3 regions of the Hydrogenophaga sp. GW456-12-10-14-TSB4 genome follow, and region 2 is predicted to be linked to each of the others. Evidence: predicted binding sites of a transcription regulator. Region 2 holds the regulator's gene; each other region holds the start of a gene.
The links. Region 2 encodes HrcA, which represses chaperone genes, less so after heat shock. Its sites were predicted from a motif close to TTAGCACTCNNNNNNNNNGAGTGCTAA; they were not measured.
Positions count from the first base shown of each region.

Region 1 (7,361 bases), on a different contig from region 2:
CGCCTGCACCTCCTGCACCGTGAGCTGGCCGCCGGGATCGACCCAGTACAGGCTGCGCTGGGCCAGGGGCACGCTGGGCTGCGAGCCGTCCAGCACCACGGGGGCCACGTCGGCGGCCACCGCGTGAAGCACAGGAAACAGCGAGAAGAAGACCACCGTCAGCCAGGCGACCAGCCTGCGAGCACGACGGGTCCCGGGCGTCGCACCCTTCCACAAGACATCAGACATCCCTCGATTGTGTCGCCTGTGGCGCCCACCGCGCGTGACGCAGGTCCGCTGTCGGGCACCGTCCGTAAAAAAAGAAGCCCCGGGGTCGTGAAACCGCCGGGGCCGTGGTGGCAACTGGGGACAGCGGGTCAGGCGTAGGCGGCCAGCGCCTTGCGCATTTTCTTCATGGCCGCCACCTCGATCTGGCGCACGCGTTCGGCGCTCACGCCGTACTCGGCCGCCAGTTCGTGCAGCGTCATGCCGCCAGAGCCGTCGTCGTTCACCTTGAGCCAGCGCTCGCTCACGATGCGGCGCGAGCGCTCGTCGAGCTCGCTCATGGCGCGCGCCACGCCTTCGGTGGCCAGCGCATCGCGCTGGGCCGACTCCAGCACCGCCGTGGGTTCGTGGGTGGCATCGGCCAGGTAGGCGATGGGGCCGAAGCTGTCCTCGCCGTCGTCGCCCGGGGCGGGGTCGAGCACCACGTCGCCGCCGGAGAGTCGCGTTTCCATTTCGCGCACTTCTTCCGGCTTCACGTTGAGTTCGCGCGCCATCACGCCCACTTCGTTGTCCGACAGCACCTCGCGGTGGGTGTCGCCGTCGAGCGCGTCGGCGCGGAAGCCCTGTTTGCGCGAGCGCAGGTTGAAGAACAGCTTGCGCTGGGCCTTGGTGGTGGCCAGCTTGACCATGCGCCAGTTCTTCAGGATGTACTCATGGATCTCGGCCTTGATCCAGTGCATGGCGTAGCTCACCAGGCGCACGCCTTGGTCGGGGTCGAAGCGCTTGACGGCTTTCATCAGACCGACGTTGCCTTCCTGGATCAGGTCGCCATGGGGCAGGCCGTAGCCCAGGTACTGGCGCGAGATCGACACCACCAGGCGCAGGTGGGACATCACCAGCTGGCCGGCGGCGTCCAGGTCGTTGTCATCGCGCAGGCGGCGGGCGGCCTGCTGCTCCTGCTCCAGCGTGAGCAGCGGCAGGCGGTTGACCGCGGAAATGTAGGCGTCCAGGTTGCCCAGGGGCGGTACGAGCGCCCAGGGATTCGCCACGGCGATCGAGCCGGTGGTGGCGGTGGCAACAGGAGCTAGCGTGTGGGACATGTGAACCCTCCTCAGGTGTCTGCGAAGCATGTTAGCACTCTCTATGAGCGAGTGCTAAAGCCAAAGTTCCATGCCCTGCCCGGTCCGTGGTTTCTGGCCGCCACGGGTCGAAACGCCCTGGAAAGCCTGTCAATTGAAAACTTTTGAATCAAAAACAGGTTGTTTTCATGGTGTTTTCCCACTTCGGACCATGCCCACCCTCTACCATGACGCGCCCGGCCGCAGACTGAAAGGACCCCCAGGAATGACACCGCGACAGCTCCGGTATTTTTTGCGCATCGCTGAACTGGGCAGCTTCAGCCGGGCGGCGGCTGTCCTGTTTGTCGCCCAGCCCGCGCTCTCGCGCCAGATCAAGCAGCTGGAGGAGGAGCTCGGGGTGACCCTCTTCGTGCGCTCGGACAGCGGGGCCCGGTTGACCGAGGCCGGCGAGCTGATGGCCAGCCGCTCGCGCGAACTGCTGCAGTACATGGAGAACCTCCGCAGCGACGTCGGTGCGCTGGCCGTCAGCGTGCAGGGCCAGTTCTGCTTCGGCATGCCACCCTCGCTGTGCGACCTGATGACGGTGCCGCTGATGGAGCAGTACCACCGCCAGTACCCGGCGGTGCGCCTGTCGATCACCGAGGGCATCAGCTCCTCCATCTACCAGCAGGTGCTGGCCGGTGATCTGGACGCCGGCATCGTGTCGTCCACCGAATCCATGCGCGGTCTGGAGTCGCGCTCGCTCATCACCGAGCCGCTGGTCCTGGCGCATCCGAAAGGGATGGACATCGAGCGGCGGCCGGATGGCACGGTGGAACTCGAACAGGTGGTCCAACATCCCCTCGCGCTGACGCGCTCGCCCAACGCCATGCGCGTCATCCTGGACGAGGCGCTCAAGCGCAGCGGGCTGAAGGTCAAGCTGCTGTTCGAGAGCAATTCGACGCGGCTGCTGGTGAAGACGGTCTCGCGCGGCCTCGGATGCACCGTCAACCCGTACAGCGCCATGCACGACGAGCACCGGGCAGGGGCGATCTCGCTCGCGCCGGTGCACGGCCTGCATGTCACCTGGTCGTTGATCTACTCGCGTGAACGCAGCATGCCCGCGGCCGGGCAGAAGCTGGTCGAACTCTTCCACGGCATCGCGCAGAGGCACATGGCCGCGGGCGACTGGCCGGGCGCGGTTCAGGTTTAGGTTCGATGCCTATTTGATATTGGTGATCGCCAGGCAAACCCAATAGTCTCCGGGGCCTGCACTGCCGTTCCCGACGGTGCGGTTCGACCACAGGAGACTCGATGAACACGAAAACGAAACCCACCCCCAAGGTGGTGCCCTCCAACACGCCGTCGCGCCACCTCAAGCGGGCCGACCTCGATGCCATGGCCGCCAAGGTGTCCAACTGGGGGCGTTGGGGTCCCGACGACGAGATCGGCACCCTCAACCATGTGAAGCCGTCCGACCTGGTCGGCGCCGCCGGCCTGATCAGAAAGGGCAAGGCCATCTCGCTGGGCCTGGACTTCAACTTCCGGGGTCCGCAATCGGGCTGGGGCGGCCGCTTCAACCCGATCCACTCCATGCTCGCCACGGGGACCGATGCCGTCGCCGGCAACCAGGACCACCTGGGACTGCGCTACGCCGACGACATGGTGACCATGCCTCTGCAGTGCGGCACGCAATGGGACGCGCTCGGCCACATCTTCTACGGCGACAAGATGTGGAACGGCTATGAGGCCACGCTGGTCGATGCCACGGGCGCGAAGAAGAACGGCATCGAGAAGACGCGCGACAAGATGGTCGGCCGGGGCGTGCTGCTCGACGTGGCCCGGTTCAAGGGCGGCGACTCGCTCGCGCCCGGCTACGGCATCAGCAGCCAGGACCTGGACGACTGCGCGAAGGCCCAGGGGGTCGAGATCCGCCCGGGCGATTTCGTGATCGTGCGGACCGGCCACATGGAGCACTGCCTGGACGCCGACGACTGGGGCGGCTACGCCGGCGGCGATGCCCCCGGCCTGCGTTTCGAGACCTGCGAATGGATCCACCGCAAGGACATCGCCGCCATCTGTTTCGACACCTGGGGCTGCGAAGTCCGCCCGAACGAAAGCATGGAAATCGGTCAGCCCTGGCACTGGGTGGTGATTCCCATGATCGGCATCACCATGGGCGAGATCTTCAACGTGCGCGAACTCGCCCAGGACTGCCTGGCCGACGGCGTCTACGAGTTCTTCTTCTGCGCGCCGTCGCTGCCGATCACCGGCGCGGTGGGCTCTCCCATCAATCCCATTGCCATCAAGTAAAGGACGAAGCCCAATGGCCGCCCAACAGAACAAAGTCATCGTCACCTGCGCGGTGACGGGTTCGATCCACACGCCGTCGATGTCGCCGCACCTGCCGGTCACCGCGTCGGAGATCGAAGAAGCCGCCGTCGGTGCCGCCGAGGCCGGCGCCTCCATCGTGCACCTGCACGCGCGCCATCCGGTTGACGGGCGCCCCTCGCAGGACCCGGACCTGTTCATGAAATTCCTGCCGGCGATCCGCGAGCGCTCGAATGTGGTCATCAACCTCACCACCGGCGGCGCACCGAACATGCTGGTGGAAGAGCGCCTGCAACCCGCGCTCAAACTCAAGCCCGAAGTGGCCTCGCTGAACATGGGCTCGATGAACTTCGGCCTGTACCCGATGCTGAACCGGTTCAAGGAATTCAAGAACGACTGGGAGCGCCCCTACCTGGAGGGGTCGGACGACCGGGTGTTCAAGAACACCTTCCGCGACATCAAGTACATCCTCGAATCCTGCGCCGACAACCACACGCGTTTCGAGATCGAGTGCTACGACATCGGTCACCTGTACACCGCGGCCCACTTCATGGACCGCGGCATCGTCAAGGGCCCGCTGCTGATCCAGTCGGTGTTCGGCCTGCTGGGCGGCATCGGCCCGCACCCCGAAGACGTGATGCAGATGAAGCGCACGGCCGATCGCCTGTTCGGCTCGGACTACTACTGGTCGGTGCTGGGCGCGGGGCGCAACCAGATGCCCATCGCGACCATGGCCGCCGCCATGGGCGGCAACGTGCGCGTGGGCCTGGAGGATTCGTTGTGGGAGGGACCGGGCCAACTCTCGCGCAGCAACGCCGATCAGGTCAAGCGCATCGTCACGGTGCTCCAGGCGCTGAACCTCGAGGTGGCGACGCCCGACGAGACGCGGCAGATGCTGCAGCTCAAGGGCGCGGACCAGGTCGGTTTCTGATTCCCCGGGGCGCGCGCCGTGCGCGCCCCCACCACAACAATGGAGACAACATGTTCAAGATTTCAACTCTGCGGCCGTGGCTGATCGCGCCCGTGCTGCTCGTCGCAGCGGCGCAGGCCCTGGCGCAAGGCGCGGCGGCCTACCCGAACAAGCCCATCCGCATCATCGTGCCGTTCGCGGCGGGCATCTCGCCCGATGTCGTGGCGCGCATCCTGGGCGACAAGCTGGCCCAGGCCTGGGGGCAGCCGGTGGTCATTGACAACAAGCCCGGCGCGTCCGGGATGATCGGCGCCGAGGCGGCGGCCAAGAGCGCGCCGGACGGCTATACCCTGCTGATGTCGGTGACCGCCATCATGTCGATGAACCCGCACATCTACTCGAAGATGGGCTACGACCCGCTGAAGGACTTCAAGCCGGTGTCGCACATCCTCAACGTGCCCTTCGTCGTGATCGCGGCGCCGAACAAGCCGATCTCCAGCATGGCGGACCTGATCGGCGCGGCGAAGAAGGACCCCGGCGCGATCGACTACGCCAGCCTGGGCGCCGGCTCGCATTCGCACGTGGCGGTGGAGTGGCTCATGAACCAGACCGGCATCAAGCTCAATCATGTTCCCTACAAGGCCAGCCCCTCGGCCGATGTCATGAGCGGCATGGTGTCCTTGTATTTCGACCCCATCGTCACCGCCATTCCGCTGGTGGCCGCGCAGAAGGTGAAGGCGCTGGCCATCTCGACCTTGCAGCGTTCGCCGGCCTTGCCCAACGTGCCGGCGATCTCGGAGACCGTGCCGGGCTTCGACACCTATGCCTTCCAGGGCATCTACGCCCCGGCGGGCACGCCTGACGCGATCGTCAACAAGCTCAACGCCGAGCTGGTCCGGATCGTCCGGCTGCCCGATGTGCAGAAGAAGCTCACCGACTTCGGCTACCTGCCGGTGGGCAGCAGCGTCGAGGCGTTCAAGAAGCTGGGCGAAGAGGACCATGCGCGTTACGGCAAGGTGATCCGCGACAACGGCATCCGCCTGGACTGAGCCCCGGCCCCTGCGGCAGGCGACGGCAAAGGCGACGACAATCGGTCCATGCCCATTGCCATCAATTCCGACGAAGTGCTCACCCCGCCCGTGGCCGCGGCCACCGTGATGGTGGTCCGGGACGGGCCCACCGGTCTGGAGGTCTTGCTCGTGCGCCGGCACGGCAATTCCGGCGTGCTCGGCGGCGTGCACGTCTTCCCCGGCGGCAAGCTCGACGCCGCCGACCGGCAGGCCGATCCGGCGGCGCTGGACCGACCCGCCGCGGCCTGCCGGGACGGCCTGTGTGAACCCGCGCTGGACGCCGACACCGCGCTGGGCCTGCACGTGGCGGCCTTGCGCGAGACCTTCGAGGAGTGCGGCTTGCTGCTGGGCCAGGCGAACGCCGCCCGGCATGTGCAGCCCGTGCGCGAGCAGACGGCCGCCGGCCTGGCCTTCGCTGCGGCCCTGCAGGCCCAGGGCCTGCCCATCCCCACCGCTGCCGTGCTGCCGTGGTCGCGCTGGGTGACGCCCCGGGTGCCCTCCGTGACCAACAAGCGCTTCGACACGCGTTTCTTCGTGGCCCCGGCGCCGGACGACCAGGCGGTGGAACACTGCGCCCGCGAGGCCACGGAAGCCGTGTGGCTGTCGCCGCGCCGCGGGCTGGAACGCTACTGGGCCGGCGAGATCGACCTGGCCCCGCCGCAGATCATGAGCCTGAGCGAGCTCAGCCGGCTGGCCGATGTGGCGCAGGTGCTGGCCGCCGCGCGCAGCCGCCCGCCGTCGCTGATCGAGCCCGAGCCCTTCGATGAAGACGGGCGGCGCGTGATCTGCTATCCCGGCGATCCGAGACACAGCATCGCCGCCCGGGTCTGGCCCGGCCCGACGCGCCTGCTGCACCGCAACCAGCGCTTCGAGCCCGAGGGCGGCCTGGCCGCGCTGCTGGGCTGAAGCGACCGGAACTCCCCTCCCTGAAAACCGTCCAAGGGGCTTGTGCCCTCAACAGGAGCCGACCATGCGTTTGCCTTTGTGGTGTTTGACCGGTGTCTGCCTGCTGTCCGCCTGCAGCGGCTACGCACCGACGGCCGATATGGCCGGTCTGAACCGGGATCAGGTCGTGGCGCGCTTGGGCCCTCCCGAGACCACGCGCCAGATCGACGGCGGAAGCCGGCTGGAATTCCCCCGCGGACCTTATGGCCGCCACACCTGGTTCGTGGACCTCGATGCGGCCGGTCGCGTGGTCCGCTCGGAGCAGGTGCTCACCGAGCGGCACTTCACCCAGATCCTGCCCGGCATGAGCGCCGAGCAGGTGCGTGAGAAGCTGGGGCGTCCCGGCGAGGTGCAGGGGCTCGGGCGGGACCGGGGCAGCTACTGGGCCTACCGCTACGAGAACCCGTTCTGCCGCTGGTTCGAGGTCGAGATTTCCCGCGAGCAGCAGGTGCGCTCGGCGGGTTACGGCGAACCGCCCGAATGCCGCAAGCAGGATCAGACCTTCTCGCCCGGCGGGTGAGGGTCGCGGCGGTTCAGATCACGCCGAAACGGTAGAGCGTGGTGGCCTGGTAGGGCCGGCCGGGCGCCACGACGTTCTGCGGCAACGCCGGGCAATTGGGGGCATTGGGGAAATGCTGAGGCTCCAGGCAAATGGCCGCACGGGGCCGGTGCCGAACGCCCCACTTGCCGAGGTCGGGGCGTTCGGCCACACCGAGCTGGCCGGCGGTGTACACCTGCAGCAGCGGTTCTGTCGTCCACACTTCCAGGCTGCGGCCACTGGCTTCGCTGTGCAGCTGCGCGCAGTGGCGCAACGGCGCGGTGGGCTGGGCTTCCAGCACATAG
Region 1 is NZ_JBWKZH010000026.1:47,548-54,908, forward strand. It holds gene AC07ZS_RS14390 (7TM diverse intracellular signaling domain-containing protein) at 1-228, opposite strand, end outside; gene rpoH (RNA polymerase sigma factor RpoH) at 357-1,304, opposite strand; gene AC07ZS_RS14400 (LysR family transcriptional regulator) at 1,549-2,475, shown strand; gene AC07ZS_RS14405 (cyclase family protein) at 2,577-3,575, shown strand; gene kce (3,5-dioxohexanoate:acetyl-CoA acetone transferase) at 3,589-4,524, shown strand; gene AC07ZS_RS14415 (Bug family tripartite tricarboxylate transporter substrate binding protein) at 4,575-5,552, shown strand; gene AC07ZS_RS14420 (NUDIX hydrolase) at 5,601-6,479, shown strand; gene AC07ZS_RS14425 (hypothetical protein) at 6,544-7,038, shown strand; gene AC07ZS_RS14430 (aldose epimerase family protein) at 7,052-7,361, opposite strand, start outside.
Region 1: the regulator HrcA is predicted to act here: its motif matches at 1,336-1,362, upstream of rpoH (RNA polymerase sigma factor RpoH).

Region 2 (7,361 bases):
CGTTGTTCTAGAACGATGTTCTGGTGCGGCTGGCAGGAATTGAACCCACGACCCCTTGGTTCGTAGCCAAGTACTCTATCCAACTGAGCTACAGCCGCGAAGCCTCGAATTATAGCAGCATTTTTTTGGTAGGCCGTGTTGGACTTGAACCAACGACCAAAGGATTATGAGTCCTCTGCTCTAACCAACTGAGCTAACGGCCCGCCACGAGGATTGTAGGGGCCCTTATTTGTGGTGGCTGAGCGCGTTACCAACCAGCTTGGCCGTGACATCAACAATCTGGATCATGCGCTCGTACGACATGCGCTGAGGACCGATCACGCCCAAGGTGCCCACCACCTGGCCGTCCACCTCATACGGCGCGGTGACCACGGAAAGATCCTCGTAGGGCACGACCTGGCTCTCGCCGCCAATGTAGATGCGCACCCCGTCGGCCTGGGCCGACACATCGAGCAGGCGGATCAGCTGGGTCTTCTGCTCGAATAGATCGAACATGCGGCGCAGGTTGCCCATGTCGCTGGAGAACTCGCTGACCGACAGCAGGTTGCGCTCACCCGACACCACCACCTCGTCCTGCGCCTCACTGGCCTCGGCCCCGATGTCCACCGCGGCTTTCATGAGATCGGCGATTTCGCCGCGCAAGGCGTCCAGCTCGGTCTTGAGGCGTTCGCGCACCGCCTCCATGGTGAGCCCCGAGTAGTGGGCGTTGAGGAAGTTGGCCGCTTCCAGCAGCTGGGGCTGGGTGAAGTTGACCTGCGTGTGGATGATGCGGTTCTGCACGTCGCCCTCGGGCGACACGATGATCACGAGCACGCGCCGTTCGGACAGGCTGAGGAACTCAATGTGGCGGAACACCGAGGCCCGCCGCGGCGCCATGACCACGCCCACAAACTGGGACAGGTTGGACAGCATCTGGGCGGCGTTGCTGATCACGCGGTGGGGCTGCCCTGCCTCAAGGCCGGGTGACGCCATGTCGCTCACCGCGGGCAGGCTTTCACGGCGCACCGTGAGCATGGTGTCCACGAACAAGCGGTAGCCACGCGCCGTGGGAATGCGCCCGGCCGAGGTGTGCGGGCTGGCGATCAGGCCGAGCTCCTCGAGGTCGCTCATCACGTTGCGGATGGTGGCCGGGGACAGCTCCATGCCGGCGGCCCTGGCAAGCGTGCGCGAACCGACGGGCTGGCCGTCGGCGATGTAACGCTCGACGAGGGCTTTGAGCAGCAACTTGGCGCGGTCATCCAACATGGCTTCATTCTAAGGACGGATGCCCCCGGCAGTACCGCCGGGACACAGGGTTTTATGCCATTCCGCCACAGAGAAGCTGTGTTGTAATTTCCTTATGAGCATGTCAACCGACACCCGGTCCACGACCGTCCGATGGAACCGGCCCTTGCGCTTCGCGCATGTCGTCATCGTGGGCAAGTACCACGCACCCGGGGCGCGCAACGCGGTTGACGAGATCGCGCACTTCCTGCACGACGAAGGTTGCGACGTCTCACTGGAAAAGGAAACCGCCTCCAACACGGGTCTGCTGCAGTACCCGGCGCTGGACGTGCCCGCGATGGGCAAGGCCTGCGATCTGGCCCTGGTGGTCGGCGGCGACGGCACCATGCTCGGCATCGGGCGCCAGCTCGCGCGCTATGGCGTGCCGCTGGTGGGCATCAATCAGGGGCGCCTGGGTTTCATCACCGACATCCCGTTCGACGGCTACCAGGAAAAGCTGCGCCCCATCCTGCGCGGCGAGTTCGAGGAAGACGCGCGCGCACTGATGGCGGCCACGGTCTGGCGCGACGGCCGTTGCGTGTTCGAGGCCACGGCGCTCAACGACGTGGTGGTCAACCGGGGCGGCGTGGCCAGCATGATCGAGCTGCGCGTGGAAGTGGACGGTCATTTCGTGGCCAACCAGCGCGCCGACGGCCTCATCATCGCGTCCCCCACCGGCTCGACCGCCTACGCACTCTCGGCCGGCGGCCCCCTGCTCCACCCCGGCATCGGCGGCTGGGTGATGGTGCCCATCGCGCCCCACACCCTGTCCAACCGGCCGGTGGTGATTCCGTCGCACAGCGAGATCGCGGTGGAGATCGTCTCGGGCCGCGACGCCAGCGCCAACTTCGACATGCAATCGCTCACCAGCCTGCTGCACGGCGACCGCATCGTGGTCCGCCGCTCCGAGCACGCGCTGCGCCTGTTGCACCCGGTCGGCTGGACCTACTTCGACACCTTGCGCAAAAAGCTGCACTGGAACGAAGGGGCCTGAAAGCCCGGTCAAAATAGCGGCCTGTCCATCCCTTCAACGCCGCGCCCCGCACATCCATGAGCCTCAGACGCATCGTTTTGCGCGACTTCGTCATCGTGCAGTCCCTCGAACTGGAGCTGGGCTCCGGCTTTGGTGTGCTCACCGGGGAAACGGGGGCCGGCAAGTCCATCCTGATCGACGCCCTGCAGCTGGCCCTGGGCTCGCGCTCGGACAGCGGCGTGGTGCGCGAAGGCGCGGCGCGCTGCGACATTGCGGCCGAGTTCGATGCCCCCGCTTCGCTCACTCCGTGGCTGGAAGAACAGGGATTTCCCGTCGAAGACGGCCTGCTGCTGCGCCGCACCGTGGACACCGAAGGCCGCAGCCGCGCCTGGATCAACGGCAGCGCGGCCACCGTGACCCAGCTCAAGGCCCTGGCCGACGGGCTGGTGGACATCCACGGCCAACATGCCTGGCAAAGCCTCACGCGCGCCGAGGCTGTGCGCGACCTGCTCGACGCCTATGCCGGCATCGACACCGCGCCGGCGGCCCGGGCCTGGGCTCAATGGCGCCAACGCCGCAAGGCGCTGGACAGCGCCACCGAAAAACAGAACAGCCTGCAGCAGGAGAGCGAACGCCTCGCCTGGCAGATCGCGGAGCTCGACAAACTCAGCCCCCAGGCCGGTGAGTGGGAAGAGCTCAACACCCAGCACAGCCGGCTGGCCAACGCCCAGGGCCTGCTGGACGCGGCCCAGATCGCTGCGAACGCGCTGGACGAAGACGACACCAATGCCGCCGCCCTGATCCACCGCGCGCTGTCGGCCCTGCAAGCCCAGGCCCACATCGAACCGCAGTTCGCCAGCGCCATCGAAGCACTGGAGGCCGCGCTCGCCCAGGTGCAGGACACGGTGCACAGCCTGCACCAGTACAGCCGCCACACCGAGCGCGACCCGGGCAGTCTGGAAGCCCTGGACCAGCGCCTGTCCCTCTGGGTTTCGCTGGCCCGGCGCTACCGCCGCACGCCGGAAGAGCTGGCCGAGGTGCATGCGCAGTGGAAGACCGAACTCGCCCAGATCGATCAGGCGCTGGACCTTGAGGCGCTGCAACGCGCGGAACGCGCCGACTGGAAGACCTTTGCCACCGCCTTGCAGGCCATCAGCAAGGAACGGCAGAAGGCCGCGCCCAAGCTGTCCAAGGCCGTCACCGCCACCATGCAGACCCTCGGCATGCAAGGCGGGGTGTTCGAGGTGGCCTTGCTGCCGCTGGAAGAACCCCAGGCCCACGGTGCGGAGCAGGTCGAGTTCCGCGTCGCCGGCCACGCGGGCGCCACACCCAAACCGGTCGGCAAAGTGGCCTCGGGCGGCGAGCTGTCTCGCATCGCGTTGGCCATCTCGGTGGTCACCAGCCGCCTGGGCCAGGCCCCCACGCTGATCTTCGACGAGGTGGACTCGGGCATCGGTGGCGCCGTGGCCCACACCGTGGGCCAGCTGCTGCGCCAACTCGGCAAGGACCGCCAGGTGCTCGCGGTGACCCACCTGCCGCAAGTGGCCGCCTGCGCCGACCACCACCTGCTGGTGAGCAAGCAGGCCGTGGGCCGTCAGACCCAGAGCACCGTCGAGCCCATTGCCACCGATGCGCGCGTGCGCGAACTCGCGCGCATGCTGGGCGGCGGCGAACAGTCCGAAATCTCGCTGGCGCATGCCCGCGAAATGCTGGCCGCGTGAACCGCGGCCGTTGCCATGAACCCGATTGATGACACCCCGATCCACCTCGTCCTGATCACCGGCATGTCCGGCTCGGGCAAGACGGTGGCGCTCACGGCGCTGGAAGACGTGGGCTTCTACTGCGTGGACAACCTGCCGCCCGAGCTGCTCGAATCCTTCATCGATCTTGAGCAGAGCAACCGCGCAGCCCGCGTGGCGATCGCGATGGACGTGCGCAGCGCGGCCGCCCTGCCCGGTCTGCCCAGGCGCCTGGCTCAGTTGCAGCGGCGTGCCCACCGGCCGGTGCACCTCACCACCGTGTTCCTGGACGCGACCACAGACACGCTGGTGCGGCGCTTCTCCGAAACGCGCCGCCTGCATCCGCTCTCGCTCAAGCGGTCTCAAGACCAGCACCGGGCCTTGACCGATGCGATCGAGCACGAACGCGAGTTGCTGGCCGAGTTGCGCGAGCAGGCGCTGGTGCTCGACACCAGCCTGATCCGCCCCACGCGCCTGCGCAGCCAGATCAAGGACCTGCTCGGAACCACGCAGGCGCCGTTGACGCTGGTGTTCGAGTCCTTCGCGTTCAAGCGCGGCATTCCGATGGACGCCGACTTCGTGTTCGACGTGCGCATGCTGCCCAACCCCCACTACGAACCCGAACTCAAGCCGCTGAGCGGGCTGGATGCCCCGGTGGCGACCTACCTCGCGGCGCAGCCTGAAGTGGTGCAGATGGAAGAGCAGATCACCGCCTTCCTGCGCCACTGGCTGCCCCAGATGCTGCGCGACCACCGCAGCTACGTCACCGTGGCGATCGGCTGCACCGGCGGCCAGCACCGTTCGGTCTACCTGGTGGAGCGGCTGGCCGACACCTTCGCACCCGACTGGTTCACGCGCGTGCGCCATCGCGAAGACGACAACTGGCCGGGGCCAGCCAGCCAGGCGGCCGAACTGACCTAACTCAGAGCGGACAGCAGCTGGCGCACCGGTGTCGGCAGGCCGTGGTCGATCAAGGCAGCGGCGGGCACCCACTGGCCCGGCAAGCTGTCCATGGTCTGGTCACCTGGCAGGTCCAACAGCAGGGGGTGCAGACGCAACTCCCGGTGGGTGAGGCTGTGCGACACCGGCTCGAGCGGCTGCAGCCGCTGGGCGAACCCGGATGGCAGTGCCGCCTGCACAGCGGCTTCATCGGCGAACACGGGCGGGCAATACAGCCCCGCCCAGATGCCGGGCGCCGGCCGGCGCTCCAGCCAGAAGCCAGGCTGCCCATCGGCACCGCTGCCGCGCACCAGCAACAGCCACCAGCTCTCGAAACGGCGCGCCACACGGCGGGTCTTGACCGGGAAGCGGGTCGTCTGGTCGGTCCCGTGAGCGCGGCACACCGTCTGCACCGGGCAGCGCCCACACAACGGCTTGGTGCGCTGGCACACCGTCGCACCGAGGTCCATCAAGCCCTGCGTGTAGGCCGTCATGTCGTCGCCCGTGGGAGCGTCCGGCAGCAGCGCCTGGGCCAGCGACCAGAGTTCGCGCTGCGGCCCGGCCTGCGCCAGATCGCCCTCGAAGGCCAGCAGGCGCGACAACACGCGGCGCACATTGCCATCCAGGATGGAGATGCGCTCACCGTGGCAGAACGCCGCGATCGCTGCGGCGGTGGATGCGCCGATGCCCGGCAGGGTTTCGAGTTGCTCGGCCGTGCCCGGGAACACGCCACCGTGGTCGTTCACCACCGCTTGCGCGCAGCGGTGCAGGTTGCGCGCCCGGCTGTAGTAACCCAGACCGCTCCACAGCGCCATCACGTCGTCCGGAGGCGCAGCGGCCAGCGCGCGCACATCGGGGAAGCGTTCCAGGAAGCGGGGGTAGTAGGACAGCACGGTGCTGACCTGGGTCTGCTGCAGCATCACTTCCGACAGCCACACCCGGTACGGATCGCGGGTGTTCTGCCAGGGCAGGCCGCTGCGGCCCGAATGGCGCTGCCATTCAATGAGCCGGGGCGCGAACGTGATGGGCAGAACCTCCCCCAAGGGGTGCACCGAAACGGCCTCGGCGCTCATGCCACCAGTGCTTCTTCGGAAGACGGTTCTTCTTCAGGGGCGGCCAGCAGGTGCTCGGTGAGCTCGGCCAGTTTGACGTCGAGCTGGTTGAGTTCGGCCTGGTGCGCCTGCAATTCCCGGATGCGCTCGTCCAGGCCGCCCGCGGCCTGCTGGATGCGCGACACGGCCTCGATGCGGCGGCTGAAGTTGCGGCGGCGCTCGCGCAGTTGCGCGTCCAGCTGGGCGGCGGCGGACTTGTTCCACAGCTCCACCTCGTTGACCGCGGTGTCGTAGACCACGCGAAGCCGGCTCATGAGCGCGCGCGCCAGGCGTTCGGCAAACTCGGGCTGGGCCAGGCGCAGCGCATTGCCCAGGCTGAGGTATTGAAGATGGCTCTTCTCGATCAGGTCGAGGTCCTTCACGTACTGCCCCAGGCGCGGCGGCGTGGGTGCCTGCAAGGAGAAGCCGTACTCGGCGTTGAGGTTCTTGAAGCTGCCCTCCAGCATGGACTGGATCTCGCCCGCCATGCGGTCGGACTTGGCCATGTCGGCGCGCAGGCGGTCGAAGGTCTGGTCATAGGCTCGGCGCACGCCCAGCTTGATGCCCGGTTGCTTCAGGGCTTTGCCCAAAGTGGCCACCTCGGCCTTGAGGTGGGAGGAGCTGAGCATGGCGAACAGGTCCTTGAGCAGGCGCAGGTGCACCGAGCGCACGGCCTGGATCTTGGCGCCGCTGGCATCGAAATCGGCTTGCTCCTGCTCGATGCGCAGCCGCATCTGCTTGATCACGCCGGTGTTCTTGCCGCGCAAGCCTTCGAGTTCCTGGATCTGCTCGACCAGGTCGCGCGCGCGGGTGTGCACCATGCGGCCGGTTTCCGCGCGCAGGGACTGGATGCCATTGGCCACCGCCGCACCCAGGATCTTGCGGCGCTGGCCCAGCAGGTCCACGCCCAGGGCGGTCTCCAGCTCCATCAGGTTGCTGGCCGCCAGCAGTTTCTTGTCGCGGTGCACCTTGGCCAGCAGGCCCTTCTGGGCCGACACCGCCAGCACCTGGCGCGGCGACAGACCGAGGATCTCGGCCGAGTCGGTGCGCTGCGAAGCGATCTGCAACTGCACCTGCTCGGGCGAGCTCAGCGCATCCCACATGGTGTCGATCTTGTTGAGCACCACCAGCCGGGATTCCCGCCCCTCGCCCAGCACCGCAAGGTGCTGGCGCCAGATGGTCAGGTCGGATTTGGTCACGCCGGTGTCGGCCGCGAGGATGAACACCACCGCGTGGGCCTGCGGCAGCAGGCTCACCGTGAGTTCGGGTTCGGCGCCGATGGCATTGAGGCCCGGGGTGTCGAGGATCACCAGGCCTTGCTTGAGCAGGGGGTGCGCCATGTTGATCAGGGCATGC
Region 2 is NZ_JBWKZH010000001.1:260,798-268,158, forward strand. It holds tRNA gene AC07ZS_RS01255 (tRNA-Arg) at 22-98, opposite strand; tRNA gene AC07ZS_RS01260 (tRNA-Ile) at 127-203, opposite strand; gene hrcA (heat-inducible transcriptional repressor HrcA) at 226-1,245, opposite strand; gene AC07ZS_RS01270 (NAD kinase) at 1,340-2,257, shown strand; gene recN (DNA repair protein RecN) at 2,314-3,957, shown strand; gene rapZ (RNase adapter RapZ) at 3,973-4,896, shown strand; gene mutY (A/G-specific adenine glycosylase) at 4,893-5,987, opposite strand; gene AC07ZS_RS01290 (dynamin family protein) at 5,984-7,361, opposite strand, start outside.

Region 3 (7,361 bases), on a different contig from region 2:
CGTGGGCCGTGCCCTGTTTCCCAATGCGCACGAGACGCTGGCCTTTGGCGTGCTGATCATCTCGATCACGCTCACGGGCTGGGTGCAGTACGCGCGCACCGTGCGCGGCTCCACGCTGGTGGAGCGCAACAAGGAATATGTGCAGGCCGCGCGCGTGACCGGCGTGGCGCCGCTGCGCATCATGCGCCGCCACGTGCTGCCCAATGTCATGGGCCCGGTGCTGGTGCTGGCCACCATCCAGGTGGCCACGGCCATCATCACCGAGGCCACGCTGTCCTTTCTGGGGGTCGGCGCTCCGCCGACCTCGCCTTCGCTGGGCACGCTGATCCGCGTGGGCAACGACTACCTGTTCTCCGGCGAATGGTGGATCACCATCTTCCCGGGCGCCATGCTGGTGCTGATCGCCCTCAGCGTGAACCTGCTGGGCGACTGGCTGCGCGACGCACTCAACCCCCGCCTGCGCTGAGACCAAGATGAGCCTTCTCCAAGTCAAGAACCTGGTCGTCGAGTTTCCCGGCCGCCGAGGCACGCTGCGCGCGCTCGACGACGTCTCCTTCGAGATCGCCCCGGGCGAGATCCTGGGCGTGGTGGGGGAGTCCGGTGCGGGCAAGTCGCTCACCGGCGCCTCCATCATCGGCCTGCTGGAGCCGCCGGGGCGTGTCGCCTCGGGCGAGATCCTGCTGCACGGCCGGCGCATCGACAACCTGCCGCACGACCAGATGCGAAAGGTGAGGGGGCGCGAGATCGGCGCGATCTTCCAGGACCCGCTGACCTCGCTCAACCCGCTGTACTCCGTGGGTCGCCAGCTCATCGAGACCATCACCACCCACCTGCCCGTGAGCCATGCCGAGGCGCGCAGGCGCGCGATCGACCTGCTCAAGGACACCGGCATCCCGGCCGCCGAGCAGCGCATCGACCACTTCCCGCACCAGTTCTCCGGTGGCATGCGCCAGCGCGTCGTGATCGCGCTGGCCCTGGCGGCCGAGCCGCAGCTCATCGTGGCCGACGAGCCCACCACCGCGCTCGATGTGTCGATCCAGGCACAGATCATCACCTTGCTCAAAACCATCTGCAAGCAGCGCGGGGCGGCGGTGATGCTGATCACGCACGACATGGGCGTGATCGCCGAGACCTGTGACCGCGTGGCGGTGATGTACGCCGGCCGCGTCGCCGAAATCGGGCCGGTGCACCAGGTCATCAACCACCCCGCGCACCCCTACACCGCCGGCTTGATGGCCTGCATTCCGGACATGAGCCAGGACCGCGAACGCCTGCACCAGATCGACGGTGCCATGCCCCGGCTCAATGCCATTCCGCCGGGTTGTGCGTACAACCCGCGCTGCGAGAAGGTGTTCGACCGTTGTCACATCGAACGGCCCGATCTGTTGTCGGCCGGCCCCACCCGGGCCGCGTGCTGGCTGCATTCGCCCGCAGGAGCCCAGGCATGAGCGCGGACATGATCGAGAAAGCGGTGCTGGCCGCGCAGGCGCGCAACGCCACCAGCGCGCCGGTGCCCGCTGCCACCCCCGAGGCGCCCCTGGTGCGCGCCACCGACCTGGCCAAGACCTTCGATGTGTCCGCGCCCTGGCTCAACCGCGTGATCGAGCGCCAGCCGCGCCAGCTGCTGCGTGCGGTCGACGGCGTGTCCTTTGACATCCCGCGCGGTCAGACGTTGGCACTGGTGGGTGAGTCGGGTTGTGGCAAGAGCACGGTGGCACGCTTGCTGGTGGGCTTGTACGGACCCACGCGGGGCGGCTTCGAGTTCGATGGGCAGGACGCGCATGCCGCGTTCAAGACGCCGGAAGGCCGCAAACTGCGCCGCCGCATCCAGATGATCTTCCAGGACCCGTATGCCAGTCTGAACCCGCGCTGGCGCGTGGAAGACATCATCGCCGAGCCCTTGCGCGAGCATGAGATCGAGACCGACCCGGAGGCCTTGCGTGCGCGGGTGGACGATCTGCTCAAGTCGGTGGGGCTTTCGCCGCTGGACCGTGTGAAGTACCCGCACCAGTTCTCGGGCGGACAGCGCCAGCGCATCTCCATCGCACGGGCCCTGGCCACGCAGCCGGAGTTCCTGGTGTGCGACGAGCCCACGTCGGCGCTGGACGTGAGCGTGCAGGCGCAGGTGCTCAACATCATGAAGGACCTGCAGCGCGAGCGCGGGCTGACCTATCTCTTCATCAGTCATAACCTGGCCGTGGTGCGCCACGTGAGCGACCAGGTGGGGGTGATGTACCTCGGGCGGCTGGTGGAGCTGGCGCCCAAGCACACCCTGTTCGAGCGGCCTCGCCACCCCTATACGCGGATGCTGCTCGATGCGATCCCGAAGATGCACGACACCGGCAAGGCGCGCACACCGGTTTCGGGCGAGGTGCCCAACCCGCTGAACCCACCCAGTGGGTGTGCCTTCAACCCGCGGTGTCCGCATGCCAACGACCGCTGCCGCAGTGAGCGCCCCAATCTCCTGGATCTTGGCGGCATTCGCATTGCCTGCCATGCGGTGGAAGAGGGGCGGATCTAGTTTCACGCCATCGGGTGGGCGTTGGCGCGGACGGTCACGTGTACCTTTTGCTCCGGAGGTTGTTCTTCATTTCCTTGAGCAGGGGCTGCAGCTTGGTGCCACCGATGCGCAGCGCCAGACAGGTGGCGACGATGTCGATCACCATGAGGTGCATCAGGCGCGAGGTCATTGGGCTGTAGCGGTCGTAGCCTTCCGGGTGATCGGCCGAGAGGTGGATGTGGCCGCTCTGCGCCAGCGGTGAGCCGCTGGTGGTGATGACGATCACCGTGGCGCCGTGCTTGCGCGCGATGTCGGCCGCGTCCATCAGGTCGCGCGTGCGGCCGGAGTTGGAGATGATCACCACGCAGTCGCCCGGCCCGAGCAGGGACGCACTCATCACCTGCATGTGGCCGTCGCTGTACGCGATCGCATTGATGCCCAGACGGAAAAACTTGTGCTGCGCGTCCTGCGCGACGATGCCCGAGTTGCCGGCGCCGTAGAACTCGATGCGGCCGCGGTTCTTGTAGGTTGCCACCAGGGCGTCCACCGCCTTTTCGATCGCGTGGCTGGAGGCGTCGTTGCGGTACTTCAGGAAGGCTGCCACGGTGTTGTCGATCACCTTGACCAGCACGTCGCTCGTCTTGTCGTCCACGTCCACGCTGCGGTGAATGAACGGCACGCCTTCGCTCACCGTGCCGGCGAGCTTGAGCTTGAAGTCCGACAGGCCGTCGTAACCCATGCTGCGGCAGAAGCGCACCACCGTGGGCTTGCTCACGTGCGCGCGCTCGGCCAGCTCGGTCACCGGCAGGCTGGCGAAGGTGCGCGGGTCCAGCAACACGAGCTTGGCCACGCGTTGCTCGGCAGGTGCCAGCGAGGGCAGGGAGGCTTTGATCCGGTCGAGCATGGTGGTTTGGGTTACATGGGATGACAGATGGCGTGAAATTTTATTACACCCGCTGGCCGATAATCCGGTCATGAACCAACTCGACGCCCTCAAGCAATTCACCACGGTCGTGGCCGACACGGGTGACTTTAACCAGATCGCAGCCTACGCCCCGCAGGATGCCACGACCAACCCGTCGCTCATCCTGAAGGCGGTTCAGAAGCCCGAGTACGCCCACCTGCTCAAGGAGGCCGTCGCGAAGCATGGCGCCCAGGGGCTGGACGAGGTGATGAACCGCCTGCTGGTGGCTTTCGGCGGCGAGATCCTGCGCCTGATTCCGGGCCGGGTCTCGACCGAGGTGGATGCCCGACTGAGCTTCGATACCGAGGCCACCGTGACCCGCGCCCGCCGCATCATTGAGCTCTACCAGGGCGATGGGGTGCACGTGGACCGCGTGCTGATCAAGATCGCCTCTACCTGGGAAGGCATCCAGGCCGCTGCGCGGCTGGAGCGCGAGGGCATTCACACCAACCTCACCCTGCTGTTCTCGTTCGCCCAGGCGGTGGCTTGCGGCCAGGCCAAGGTGCAGCTGATCTCGCCCTTTGTGGGCCGCATCTACGACTGGTACAAGAAGAGCGCGGGCTCGGGCTGGGACGAAGCCGCGATGGCCGGAGCCAACGACCCAGGCGTGCGCTCGGTGCGCCGCATCTACGAGTTCTACAAGAAGCACGGCATCGCCACCGAGGTGATGGGCGCGAGCTTCCGCAACGTGGGCCAGATCACGGCGCTGGCCGGCTGCGACCTGCTGACGATCAGCCCCGACCTGCTGGCTCAGCTGGCCGCCAGCGATGCGCCCTTGAGCCGGGCACTGGACGCCGGTGCCGCCAAGGCATCGGACATCGCCTTCGTGACCCACGACGAAGCCAGCTTCCGCTTCGCTCTCAACGAAGACGCGATGGCCACCGAGAAGCTGGCCGAAGGCATCCGAGCCTTTGTGGCGGACACGATCAAGCTCGAAGCCTTGATGAAGTAGCTCGAGCCGAGCCTCAAAACAAAAAGCCCCGCGATTTCTCGCGGGGCTTTTTGTTTTGGGATTTTGTCAGCATGCAGTGATGCATTCCGACGCAGCATGAGGCGCCAGGCCAAGGCGCAAGGGCGTAGACAGTGGCAGCGCCACGGCAAGCCCTTGCAACGCCGGCATGGCGTCTCAGGCAAGGAGCAATTACATGCCCATGCCGCCCATGCCGCCCATATCACCCATGCCGCCACCCGGCATGGCAGGTGCGTCGTCCTTCGGGGACTCGGCGACCATGGCTTCGGTCGTCAGCATCAGGCTGGAGACCGAAGCGGCGTTCTGCAGCGCGGTGCGGGTGACCTTCGTCGGGTCCAGAATGCCCATTTCGATCATGTCGCCGTAGGTGTCGTTGGCGGCGTTGAAGCCGTAGTTGCCCTTGCCGGCCAGGATGGCGTTGACCACCACCGACGGCTCGCCACCGGCGTTGGCCACGATTTCGCGCAGGGGCGCTTCGATGGCCTTGAGCACCAGCTTGATGCCGGCGTCCTGGTCAGCGTTGTCGCCCTTGATGGTGCCGGCGGCCTGACGGGCGCGCAGCAGTGCGACGCCGCCACCGGCCACGATGCCTTCTTCCACCGCAGCGCGGGTGGCGTGCAGGGCGTCTTCCACGCGGGCCTTCTTTTCCTTCATCTCGACTTCGGTGGCGGCACCGACCTTGATGACGGCCACGCCGCCGGCCAGCTTGGCCACGCGCTCTTGCAGCTTTTCGCGGTCGTAGTCGCTGGTGGCTTCTTCGATCTGCACGCGCACTTGCTTGACGCGGGCTTCGATGTCAGCGGCGGCGCCGGCGCCGTCGATGATGGTGGTGTTTTCCTTGCCGATTTCCACGCGCTTGGCCTGGCCCAGGTCGGCCAGGGTCACCTTCTCGAGCGTCAGGCCCACTTCTTCAGCGATGACCTTGCCGCCGGTCAGGATGGCGATGTCTTCCAGCATGGCCTTGCGGCGGTCGCCGAAGCCAGGGGCCTTCACCGCCACAACCTTCAGGATGCCGCGGATGGTGTTGACCACCAGCGTCGCCAGGGCTTCGCCTTCGACGTCTTCGGCAATGATCAGCAGCGGACGGCCGGCCTTGGCGACTTGCTCCAGCGTGGGCAGCAGGTCACGGATGTTGGAAACCTTCTTGTCGTACAGCAGCACGAAGGGGTTGTCCAGCAGCGCCGATTGCTTCTCGGGGTTGTTGATGAAGTAGGGCGACAGGTAGCCGCGGTCGAACTGCATGCCTTCGACGACGTCGAGTTCGTTCTGCAGCGACTTGCCGTCTTCTACGGTGATCACGCCTTCCTTGCCGACCTTGTCCATGGCATTGGCGATGATCTCGCCGATGCTGGTGTCGCTGTTGGCGGAGATGGAGCCGACCTGGGCGATTTCCTTGCTGGTGGTGGTGGCCTTGGAGGCCTTCTTCAGCTCGGCGATCAGGGCTTCCACAGCCTTGTCGATGCCGCGCTTGAGGTCCATCGGGTTCATGCCGGCGGCCACGTACTTCATGCCTTCGCGCACGATGGCCTGGGCCAGCACGGTCGCGGTGGTGGTGCCGTCACCGGCGTTGTCGGAGGTCTTGGAAGCGACTTCCTTGACCATCTGGGCGCCCATGTTCTGGAGCTTGTCCTTGAGTTCGATTTCCTTGGCCACGGACACACCGTCCTTGGTCACGGTGGGGGCGCCGAAGGAGCGCTCGAGCACCACGTTGCGGCCCTTGGGGCCCAGGGTGACCTTGACCGCGTTGGCCAGGATGTTCACGCCTTCAACCATGCGTGCGCGGGCTTCGCCGCCGAAAATGACGTCTTTTGCTGCCATGTTGTTTCTCCGGATTCAGTAAAAAGTGGGGGAGGGGGCGCGGAGGATTACTCGACGACCGCGAACAGGTCGTCTTCCTTCATGACCAGCAGCTCGTCGCCGTCGATCTTGACGGTCTGGCCGCTGTACTTGCCGAACAGAACGCGGTCACCGACCTTGACGTTCATGGCGGCGATTTCGCCCTTGTCGTTCTTCTTGCCAGGACCGACCGCCAGGACTTCGCCCTGGTCGGGTTTTTCGGCGGCTGCGTCGGGAATGACGATGCCCGAGGCGGTCTTGGTTTCGCTGTCAACGCGCTTGACGATCACGCGATCGCCGAGAGGACGAAGTTTCTTGGTCATTGCATCTCCTGGGTATGGAACGGATGGGGTTTATTCAGAACGGCGGTGCCAGCCCGGACAGGCCAGCGGATACCGCTGATCGACTTGGCAGAGCGTGTTAGCACTCAACGCCAGCGAGTGCTAATCATAAGGGCGTCGGAACCCCATTTCAAGATCGGGTGGCTTTATTTCTGGCGCTTGCGGTGTCCGGCCGACCCGCCGGAGATCCTGTTGTCACAAACATTTACGATGCCGGGATGGATCGCATTTTCCCGCTCGCCGCACCGGTTGCCCCTGCCTTGACTCGGCCTATCCGGATGTGGGCCGCGTTGCTCCTGGGTCTCTGTTTGACCTTGGGATGGGGCGTCGCCCGGGCGTCCGCCCCTGCGGCCACCGATGTCACCCTGCAGGCTTTCTACTGGGTCGATACCACGGGGCAGGCGTCGCTGGAAGAGGTGCAGGGCCGGCCAGCCGGGGATTTCCAGCCTCTGGACCGCTACCGGTCCTTTGACCTGGCGAATGCCGCGCTGTGGTTGCGCCTGGACCTGCCGGCGCTGGACACCGGCCGCCGCTGGTACCTGGCCTTGAGCGCGGCGGCGTTCATCAACCGGGCCACGCTCCATGTCGCCGACGCCCAGGGGCAGTGGACAGTGCAGCAGGCCGGCGATCTGTTGTCGGTGTCCCAGTGGAGCCACCCGGACCAGACCCCGGTGTTTTCCGTGCCCGCCGGGTCGGCGGGCACAGTCTGGTTGCGGCTGGAGAACCGGCCCGCGTCGCTGAGCCCGCGTC
Region 3 is NZ_JBWKZH010000073.1:11,411-18,771, forward strand. It holds gene AC07ZS_RS25335 (ABC transporter permease) at 1-466, shown strand, start outside; gene AC07ZS_RS25340 (ABC transporter ATP-binding protein) at 474-1,448, shown strand; gene AC07ZS_RS25345 (ABC transporter ATP-binding protein) at 1,445-2,521, shown strand; gene AC07ZS_RS25350 (MurR/RpiR family transcriptional regulator) at 2,556-3,404, opposite strand; gene tal (transaldolase) at 3,475-4,416, shown strand; gene groL (chaperonin GroEL) at 4,606-6,252, opposite strand; gene groES (co-chaperone GroES) at 6,300-6,593, opposite strand; gene AC07ZS_RS25370 (sensor domain-containing diguanylate cyclase) at 6,926-7,361, shown strand, end outside.
Region 3: the regulator HrcA is predicted to act here: its motif matches at 6,691-6,717, upstream of groES (co-chaperone GroES).